DNA from 3 places in the Paenibacillus sp. FSL M7-1414 genome. Region 2 is predicted to be linked to each of the others. Evidence: predicted binding sites of a transcription regulator. Region 2 holds the regulator's gene; each other region holds the start of a gene.
The links. The regulator Rex, encoded in region 2, represses fermentation and respiration genes when NADH is low (regulators of the CRP and FNR family bind a similar motif). The targets are predictions, from matches to a motif close to TTGTGAAATATTTCACAA.
Positions count from the first base shown of each region.

Region 1: the regulator Rex is predicted to act here: its motif matches at 2,021-2,038, upstream of nirB (nitrite reductase large subunit NirB).
Region 3: the regulator Rex is predicted to act here: its motif matches at 2,003-2,020, upstream of MHH92_RS16965 (L-lactate dehydrogenase).

Region 1 is NZ_JBBOOS010000001.1:4,910,936-4,914,225, reverse strand. It holds gene nirB (nitrite reductase large subunit NirB) at 1-1,931, opposite strand, end outside; gene MHH92_RS21405 (metal-dependent hydrolase) at 2,207-2,914, shown strand; gene MHH92_RS21400 (hypothetical protein) at 3,145-3,290, opposite strand, start outside.
Region 2 is NZ_JBBOOS010000001.1:4,293,271-4,296,560, forward strand. It holds gene MHH92_RS18535 (DUF5590 domain-containing protein) at 1-257, opposite strand, end outside; gene MHH92_RS18540 (amidohydrolase) at 295-1,602, opposite strand; gene MHH92_RS18545 (redox-sensing transcriptional repressor Rex) at 1,589-2,242, opposite strand; gene dinG (ATP-dependent DNA helicase DinG) at 2,462-3,290, opposite strand, start outside.
Region 3 is NZ_JBBOOS010000001.1:3,914,950-3,918,239, forward strand. It holds gene MHH92_RS16955 (hypothetical protein) at 122-331, opposite strand; gene MHH92_RS16960 (WD40/YVTN/BNR-like repeat-containing protein) at 479-1,756, opposite strand; gene MHH92_RS16965 (L-lactate dehydrogenase) at 2,095-3,024, shown strand.

The DNA of each region.
Region 1 (3,290 bases), 620 kb from region 2:
AATCGGCAGAATTGGGAGCCGACACATGTTTTGACCGTACGCAGCGATTTGGCGTATGCATAACCTGAAGGCATATCCAGTTCAGCCCAGACTTTGGTCAGATCTTCTTTTTTAACACCAATCAAATCGAGACGCTGACCGCCAGTCACTTTGACTGCTTTTACATCATATTTGACTGAAACGTCAGCGATACGTTTGAGGTCCGCTGGTGTAGTCACCCCGCCGTACATCCGAGGTACAACCGTATACGTTCCATCTTTTTGAATATTCGCGTTCATCCGTTCGTTAACAAAACGGGATTCTTTCTCATCTTCGTGTGTGTCTGGTGCAATCATGCCAAGGTAATAGTTGATCGCCGGACGACATTTGGAACAACCTTCTGGCTGACTCCAACCCAGTACATTCATGACCTCTTTGGTCGTTTGTAATCCTTTTTCACGAATCTCGGCTACGATCTCATCCCGTCCCATGGAAGTACATCCGCAGATACCCTGTTTGGCTCCAGTACTGAAACTGTCTCCAAGTACATATTGCAGAATCTGTTCAACAACCGGTTTACACCCACCACAAGAGCGTGTTGCACCGGTACAGGCTTTGATTTCATCAACAGTGGTAAGGCCCTGGTTTGTAATGACATCAACAATGGTTCCTTTGGTTACCCCGTTACATCCACAGACGATCTCGTCCTCGGGCATCGTTTCAACAGAGGTTGCTTTCTTATGACCGCCGCAGCCTGTACCCATGAGTGAACCATACAATTCCTCGGTCATTACGGTTTGATTTTTAATCAGTTTCTGCAATTCGGCAGAATCCGTAATGTCACCGAAGAGAACGGCGCCAACCATTTTATTATCACGAAGCAGAATTTTTTTGTAAGTCCGTTTCCAGTCATCTTTGTGCGAAATGACGGTGTGCTCTGGGCTGTTGATGAATTCACCAGTTGAAAACACGTCCACACCCGAAATTTTCAATTTCGTGGATACAACTGAACCTTCATAAGGAGCGGTCTCCACACCACAGATATGTTTCGCCAGAATCATACCTTGCTCGAACAATGGGGCAACGAGGCCGTAACATACCCCGCGGTGCTCTGTACATTCCCCGACCGAGTACACATTCTCAAGTGAAGTCTGCATATAGTCATTCACGACAATACCCCGGTTCACTTCCATACCGCTTTCACGGGCTACAGCCGTATTGGGTTTAATGCCTACAGCCATGACCACAAAATCAACATTCAGAACCGTATCATCTGCAAAACGTATCCCTTCAACGCGTTCGCCGCCCAGCAGTTCGGAAGTCTGCGCACCCATTTTGAAGCGGATACCCTGACGTTCGAGTTCTGCCTTCAACATGGCTGAAGCTTGCGGATCAAGCTGACGCTCCATCAGATCTTCCATCAGATGCACTACGGTAACTTCCATGCCAAGTTGTACCAACCCTTTGGCAGCTTCAAGGCCTAGCAGTCCGCCCCCGATAACGGCCGCTCTTTTATACTGCTTAGCAGCTTCCAGCATGACATTACAATCGGCGATATCACGGAAACCGACAACACCCTCTTTGTCATGTCCTGGTACGGGGAGAATAAAGGAGTTGGAGCCAGTCGCAATGATGATTTTGTCATAAGGAACGCGAGTTCCATCTTCAGTCACAACTTCGTGTGTCTCGGCATCGATTCGTGTAACCGTTGTGCCTGTGTGCAGCGTAATGCCGTAATCTTCATACCAGTGAAGGTCGTTCAGCACGATATCGTCCAGTGTTTTGCTTCCTTCCAGTACATAAGACAACATAATGCGGTTGTAGTTAGGATAGGGCTCTGTGCCAAAAACGGTAATATCAAATCGCGTAGTTAATTTTAAAATTTGCTCAACGGTACTAATTCCTGCCATTCCGTTACCTATGATAACGAGTTTCTCTTTTTTTCCGTTCATGTGTGTATGCCTCCTTGGATAGACGCTGTACATTACCAACAATTTTAGTGGTTTATATTTGAAATTATACAAGTAGTTGAAGATAGTTTATGTGATTTAATTCACTAATAAAGATAGAAGAGTCATAAATATAATAGTGTGAGCCCCATCACAGAAAGTTATATTTATTTTCATACAAATAAGAAATGCGAACTATTGTTCTTATTTTGTTTTCGTTGTAAAATCGGAACTGGGCCGTATTGTTCCCGATTTCTTCGAAAGGACGTTTTTGCATCATGATGGGAAGATCCCACCTTATTATCGGGACAGGCGTGTCGCTTTCTGTTCTGCAGTTGGCCGGTATGCCAGTGACTGCGCCGGCCGTTACGGTTGCTCTGATTGGTTCGTTATTGCCTGACATTGATGAGCCAAATTCGCTGCTGGTATCCAGAGCCTTGCCTAACAGTCTGATCAGGTTGTTACAGACGATTCTGTTGCCCACAGCTGTATTTGTGTACTTCTATGTTCATGCCAAACCATGGAACCTGTTGCTTGCGATCCTCATAGCGCTCGTGTCATTCCTGCCTTCGCGTTCGCTTCGCAAAGTGTTGATGTTTGCGATTGGACTTGGGCTGGTTTTCTATGGTCACGCGTTCGCACCGTGGAACTTGATTGCAGGCAGTTTGTTAATGCTCTGCACCACACTGACTCATAGGGGACTGACACATACTCTGTACGGAACCGCAATATGGGCTGGCTTGTTGTACAGCACGACCCAGCAGCAGGGCCCGGAGATCTGGGTAGCGGGAGGCACGGCATATGCGATGCATCTGTTGGCTGATTCACTAACCAATCGGGGTATTCGTCCGTTACCACCGCTCAAGTGGCGCATACGGGTGAATCTGATGAGTACAGGGACCAAGCGTGGTGCCGTTGTAGAGAATGTCTGCATTGTGCTTACTCTTATTTTGGCCTGGATTGCATTCTCACCGCTATTTCTATAGCCATCCAAAAACGCCAGCCCGCATATTGTGGGCTGGCGTTTACAGGAATGCATTTCATATGAATGGATCGTAATAACTTAGCCAATTCAGGATTGAGAAGGAGAATCAGTCAGGTCGTCAATATCGGAAGAACCAAATACAAATAAAACAACAAGAATGACAATGATCAGTAGTTCAGCGAACCCATTTCCGTCAAAGTCAGACATCACTTCTACCTCATTTCTTGGCGTTTAGGAATTGATTCTCTGTTGGAAAGCCCGTATAACGTCATTCAACGTCATATCGCCACCGATCTCATCGAGGAATTGCACCAGTTTGTCTTGATTCGATGGTGTAATATTTTGTAGCGATTTATACTGCCCAACCAGTTCAACGA
Region 2 (3,290 bases):
ACCATAACATCCTGGTTATTCTTGTTTTTGCCGATCAGGGTCCAGTAGATGTTGTCAGAGCCTTCTTTGTCTCCCCAGATGTACTTACGCAATTCATCATAGGATGTAATGCCCAGTTGCTCCTGTGCTGCTTGTATGGCGAGCGCTTCTTCCTTGCGTTGGTCCTGCGTGACATGAACGTAATAACGCTGAAGTCCAAACAGAATCAGAACCAGTGCAAGCAGCGAAATCCATATCCACTTCTTTTTTTTCTTCAAAAGCCGAACTTCCTTTCCCTATGATGCTGTCCTGCAATTAACGAGCAAGCAGACCATCAAATGCCAATTGAGACTCACGCAAAATGCGTTCTTCATCCAGCGTCAGACATTCGCCATGTTTCACTACTTGTTTTCCATCCACCCATACGTGTTCAACATCTTTGGCAGAAGCCGAGTAGATCGTATGTGAGATCAGGTCTGTATGTGGATAGAAATGTGCCTGTTCAATGTTAAGGGCGATAAAATCAGCCTTCATGCCAACCTGAAGTGCTCCGGTATTATTCAAGAAGATGGATTTGGCACCGTATGACGTTCCGAGTAATAACGCTTCGCCTGCTGGCACTGCCGTCGGGTCACCAGATACACCTTTGTGGATCAATGCAGCCAGTCTCATTTCCTCGAACATATCCAGGTTGTTGTTGCTTGCCGGTCCGTCTGTTCCGAGTGACACGGTAACTCCTGCTTTCAGCAACGCAGGTACCCGCGCAACACCGGAAGCGAGTTTCAGGTTACTTCCCGGGTTATGGGATACAGCCACATCATGACGGGCCAGAATCTCAATCTCTTCATCATTCAGATGCACCGCATGTGCAACCAGGGATGGACGAGAGAAAAAGCCCAGTTTCTCCAGATGTGCCACAGGACGCAGTCCATAATCAGCCACGTTCTGCTCGACTTCACGAAGCGTTTCCGACATATGTGTATGAAGGGGAAGGTTTAGGTCGTTCGCGACCTGCACAAGCTTCTCTATGTAGTCAGGAGGGCATGTATATGGTGCATGTGGCGAGATTACGGTTGTAATGCGACCATCTGCCTGTCCATTCCACTCACGCGCAAACGCAGCCGACTCCTCCAGCTTCCGCAATTGTTCTTCCTCCGAGCACAACCCGATTACACCACGTGCCAGTGCTGCTCTAACGCCGGATTGCTCCACAACTTTGGCAACTTGATCCATGTGATCGTACATGTCCAGGAAAGCTGTAGTTCCGCCTTTCAACATTTCAAGCACCGATAGCGAAGTTCCCCAATATACGTCTTCTGAAGTCATTTTCGCTTCCATCGGCCACATTTTTTCCTGCAACCATACTTGCAATGCAAGATCGTCTCCGTGCCCTCTGAGCAACGACATCGCTGCATGACCATGCGTATTGATCAGACCCGGCAGGAAGAACAGTCCTTTTCCATCCACTTTGGTACAATTTTTGTCTTCATCCGGCAATGTCTCACCAATATGCACAATCTTGTCATTCTCAACAACCATGTATCCGTGGACCACGTTCCATGTTGTGCCGCCTTCATTAACAGCAAATTTGCCATTGTGAATTACCCATCTATTTGTTGTCATCTTCCTCGTCGTCCTTTCCAGTATCCAAGTAATAGGCCAAACTAAGCAGATCTGTTGTAAAGTCAGCATGGTGAATGCGGATATGCGGCGGTGTTTTTAGAATGGTTGGTGCAAAATTAAGGATCGCTTCAATTCCTGATTCAATAAGCTGATCGGCTACATTTTGGGCTTCCGTATCCGGAACCGTGATAATTCCGATGCGAATGTTTTCCATTTTAACCGCTTCCGTCAATTCATCCATTGGTTTTACCGTCAAACTGTTGATTTGACTACCTATCTTCGGTCCATATGCATCAAATACAGCAACAATCTTCATGTTGTCTTTCAGATATGCGTTGTAGTTGGACAAGGCTTGACCGAGGTTACCCGCTCCTACCAGAGCTACATTAATTTGCTGATCGATTTTGAGAATGTGACGAATTTTCTCGATCAGATAGGATACATCATACCCGATCCCTTTACGACCAAAATCACCGAAGTAAGCCAGGTCTTTACGAATTTGGGCCGGATTCAGATCCAGCCTCTGTCCAAGCTCTTGAGAAGAAACAGTAGCCACCTCACGCTGATGCAACTCGTTCAAATAACGCAAGTATACAGGCAGACGTCGTACCACCGCTTCCGAAATTTTATCCGATTTCATTCTTGCTCCCCCTTACCAAGGCCACGATAAAATAATAGATGAAAAGATGAGCATTCTGTATAAAACTCAAAGATAAACGTGACATTTTATACAGAATGCTCCTTGTAATTTGGGTTATAAGTTCTTACGTGCAACTGCTTTAATCGGATACGGAAATATCTAATAAAGTTTAACGCCAAACGATAGTGTCATGCAATGATATAACGAACAAAACAACCATTATTTTTGTTCATTAGCAGGTTTTTCCAACCACTCGGTGATTCGTGGAACCATTTGCTCCGTGAGCATATGCTCCATTTTGGGACCAGGTAATGAATACAAAAAGAATTTACCATAATACGCTTCAATCACCCGTGTATCATAAACAATGACAATTCCTCTGTCCTTTGCTGTACGCACCAATCGGCCAAATCCCTGTTTGAAACGGATGACCGCTTGTGGCACGGACAGTTTCATGAACGGATTTTTCTTCTGTTCCTGAAGCAACTCACTCTTGGCTTCCACCAACGGATGATTCGGTGGCTGGAAAGGCAGTCGAACAATAGCGAGACAGGTTAGGGCCTCTCCCGGGATATCTACACCCTCCCAGAAGCTGCTTGTGCCCAGAAGTACCGTTGCTTTGGCATCTTGAAACCTGCGAGTCAATTTGGAACGACTTCCACTGTCAACGCCTTGCCCAAGCAACGAGATGTCGTTGCCAGACAGTGCCTCCTTCAGCGGATCATAGACCTGTCGCAGCATCTTGTATGAAGTAAACAGAACCATCATGCGTCCACGCGTAGCAATTGCCGTCTCTGCAAGTGATTGCACCAGCATATTAACAAAGTGCGCATCACCCACACTTCCCTTCACACTCGGGAAATCACGCGGAATCACCAGAAGTGCCTGATCGCGATAGTTGAAAGGTGATGGCAACATCGACGTTAACAGCCGATTGTTCTCGGCCGCTTCCTGCAAGCCAAGCTGTTCAATCATGAACTGGAATGACTTATCTACCGAAAGCGTAGCCGATGTAAGCACAACACTTTTCTTTTTATCAAAAAATAAA
Region 3 (3,290 bases), 380 kb from region 2:
AAAAATGCACCCCCTAGAATTTCATCGGCTAAACCCAAGGGTTTTTCCAATGTCTATTCTAAGGGGTGCACTTCAGGGGCAAAACGTTGATATATCAGCTTATTTTGATCAGTTTTGCTAACTAAGCGTACATCAAGTCCATATACCCGCGAGTTACTTCCCCACCTTCGGCTGGTTCGGGCTGGTCTGCCTGTGCGTGTTTTGCCATGCATGCCTTCACTGCTTCCTCTGTCGTGCAACGATTCGCATCGTCACATGTGTAGCATAATTGAAGCATATATCTGGTTAATTCATCCGCCTGCGTGAATTGAGTTTGACCGTTGGTTCTCATCTTCATCACTCCTTCTCTTGTTGAGTTAAATATATCACCTTCTAGAGGATTTATTTGTGATTTATTTCACAAACTAAGCAAAAAAAGAAAAGGAACCCTTAGGCTCCTCTCCTTTCTCCTATCTATTCACATCGATAACACTCTACTTTAGAGTACTTTCCAATGTCCACCGCCATCTACCGTTTGCAATAACAACGATCTTTTGGCATCTGTATTTTCAACCAATATCCAGCCAAGCTTGGGGGTAACCATCTGCATCTTCACAATTTCCGGATAATCTTCGAGAATTTTCTCCAGTACACTGCTTGCAGGAAGAGCGCTCCACGTTTTGCCCGCATCCTTGGTGTGGTAGGTTATGCCCTTTTGCATCGCCCAACCTTCCGATGCGTTCAGAAATACCGGTGAAAGGTTACGATTCGGACCCGTTTGTTTGTTTAAAGTGAAATTGGACAGCTTCCAGCTCTTTCCGCCGTCGGTGGTAAAAAATCCATTGAATGTCGTGCTCTCCCCTTTAGAACAGGACATTGACATCCAGGCTGATTGCGCTTCACGTCCAAAAAATTGTGGTGAACTAACACTGAAATTCCCACACCCGTTGAATTTGTTTCGATCAAAGAAAGATGGTCCAGTATCCCAGTTCTCTCCACCGTCTGATGTTACATACAACTTCGGTGTGCCGAACTCCAGCGCTGTTAAGAAACCATGTTTTGGATCCGAGAAAGTCATGCCCGTGGTGTATCCACGTTTGGAAATCTCTTCTGCTTCCTGTTTGCCATCTTCATCACTGGATGACATCCGATTCCAGGTAATTCCACCGTCCTCGGTAAAGTAAAGTTTCTTGTCCTGTTTACCAATAGCGGTATCGACCGTGGTGAGAATCCAGCCTTTCTCAGGAGATACAAATGAGATCGCAGTCACTTTATCCGTCTTGGACAGAGAAGACAGACTCCATGTCACGCCCCCATTGTTGGTGCGAAGCACCATGGTATCTGTTCCACCCATACCTTCACGAACAATCCAACCGTGCGCACGATCTACAAAATAAATGCTTTGTCCATATTTAGGGTTAGCCGGAAATTGTACATTTTCCGAAGGTGAAATATTGGTCCAGGTCTTTCCCTGATCCTGAGTGTAGTACAGGCGCAGCGCATTCCGCGTCACACCCCACGCCAATCCTCCGTTGTCATTGAGCAACTGAAAATCGGTCAAACGGGTCTGTATTTGGTACTTGGCCATATCTGCAGATTCTGTACTGTTCACAGGGGGAACGACAGTTAACGTCTGCCCTGTATTCCCGGCGTCCTCCTGCTGCTGCGGAGGTTCTGCTACCGGAGGTTGATCTGAGTCGGTGCATGCAGCCAATACAGCTGCTATACCTATAGACAGCAATGCTGTCTGCGCGATTTTAATCCATTGCAAACGCAAGTGGGTTCCACCTCTCTCATCCAATATACAGGCGCGCATGCCTGTCCTATGGCGTTTTTATTTACGATTCATCAGAATCCACTGCTCCTATTCTACCACAAACCTTATGTAAAAGGCTCATTGCCCACTCATGGTCGGCCCGCTCCCTTTTTCCAGCTCATACTCTAGGCTATAGGTCGCACAATTATTACCATTAATTTCATCCTAAACTGTTTTTCGACGGAATAATTGGTAAAAAGACATGAAATGTGAACTATTTTATAGACAACACTCGCTTTATATTCTCTAATCCCTTAATATGGATGGGAGTATAACCCAAAAAGGAGAGGATATTGAACATGACAAATAGTGCAGCTCTGAAACCAAGTCGTGTCGTGATTGTAGGCATGGGTGCGGTGGGAACAACAACGGGATACACGCTAATGTTGAGACAGCGTTCGTCCGAGTTGGTATTTGTGGATGTGAATCATGATAAAGCAACCGGCGAAATGCTGGATATGAACCACGGTCTTCCATTTACGGGAGGCGTGAAAGTATGGGCTGGCGATTATTCCGACTGCAAAGATGCAGATATCATTATTATTACAGCCGGTGCTTCCCAGAAGCCGGGCGAAACCCGGATTGATCTGCTGAAGAAAAATGCAAGCATTTTCAAAGATATTATTGAGCGCATTACTGAAGTGAATTCTCATGGTATTTTGCTGATTGCAACCAATCCTGTAGATATTTTGTCCTATACTTCATGGAAACAAAGTGGGTGGCCTGCCTCCCGTGTCATCGGTTCAGGTACATTGCTCGATAGCGCACGTTTCCGTTACCTGATTGGTAAAAATAAAGGGATCGACCCGCGTAGTATTCACGCACACATTATTGGTGAGCATGGAGATTCCGAAGTACCGGTATGGAGCCTGGCTAACGTTGCAGGAACAGATCTGGAATTGGATGAAGAAACACAACAGGATATCTTCGACCGTACCAAAAATGCAGCGTATGAGATTATTAATGCCAAAGGAGCGACTTCCTATGCAATCGCCCTTGCTCTGGACCGCATTGTAGCTGCAATTCTCGGCAACGAAGGCTCCGTTCTGAACGTATCCACGTACCTTGAAGATTACAATGGTGTATCGGATGTTTATCTGGGTGTTCCATGTGTTGTCGATCGCAACGGTGTGCGCGAAATTCTGCCTCTTCCGTTGAATGAAACCGAAAAAGTGGCTTTCCAGGCTTCTGCTAACAAATTAAAAGAACAGATCGCTGGACTCGAGTAATTCAATCGCGCAGTCATTCATATCGTGAACGATTCAGCACGTTAAAAGTTGTAAATTAAGATATCTGTCTTAGCCAAAAGGGCCATTTGTTTCTTCTAAAGAGAAGAGGCGAATGGTTCTTTTGTTTGATTTCTATTATAGGCCTATTTAGATTTCAGATATTAGTTTACATAATATTAATTATGTTTAAATATCCACCATCCAAATCAATAACAAAAAAAGCCTGTCACTTGGACAGACTCCTTTTCGGATTAAATATTAGCTTT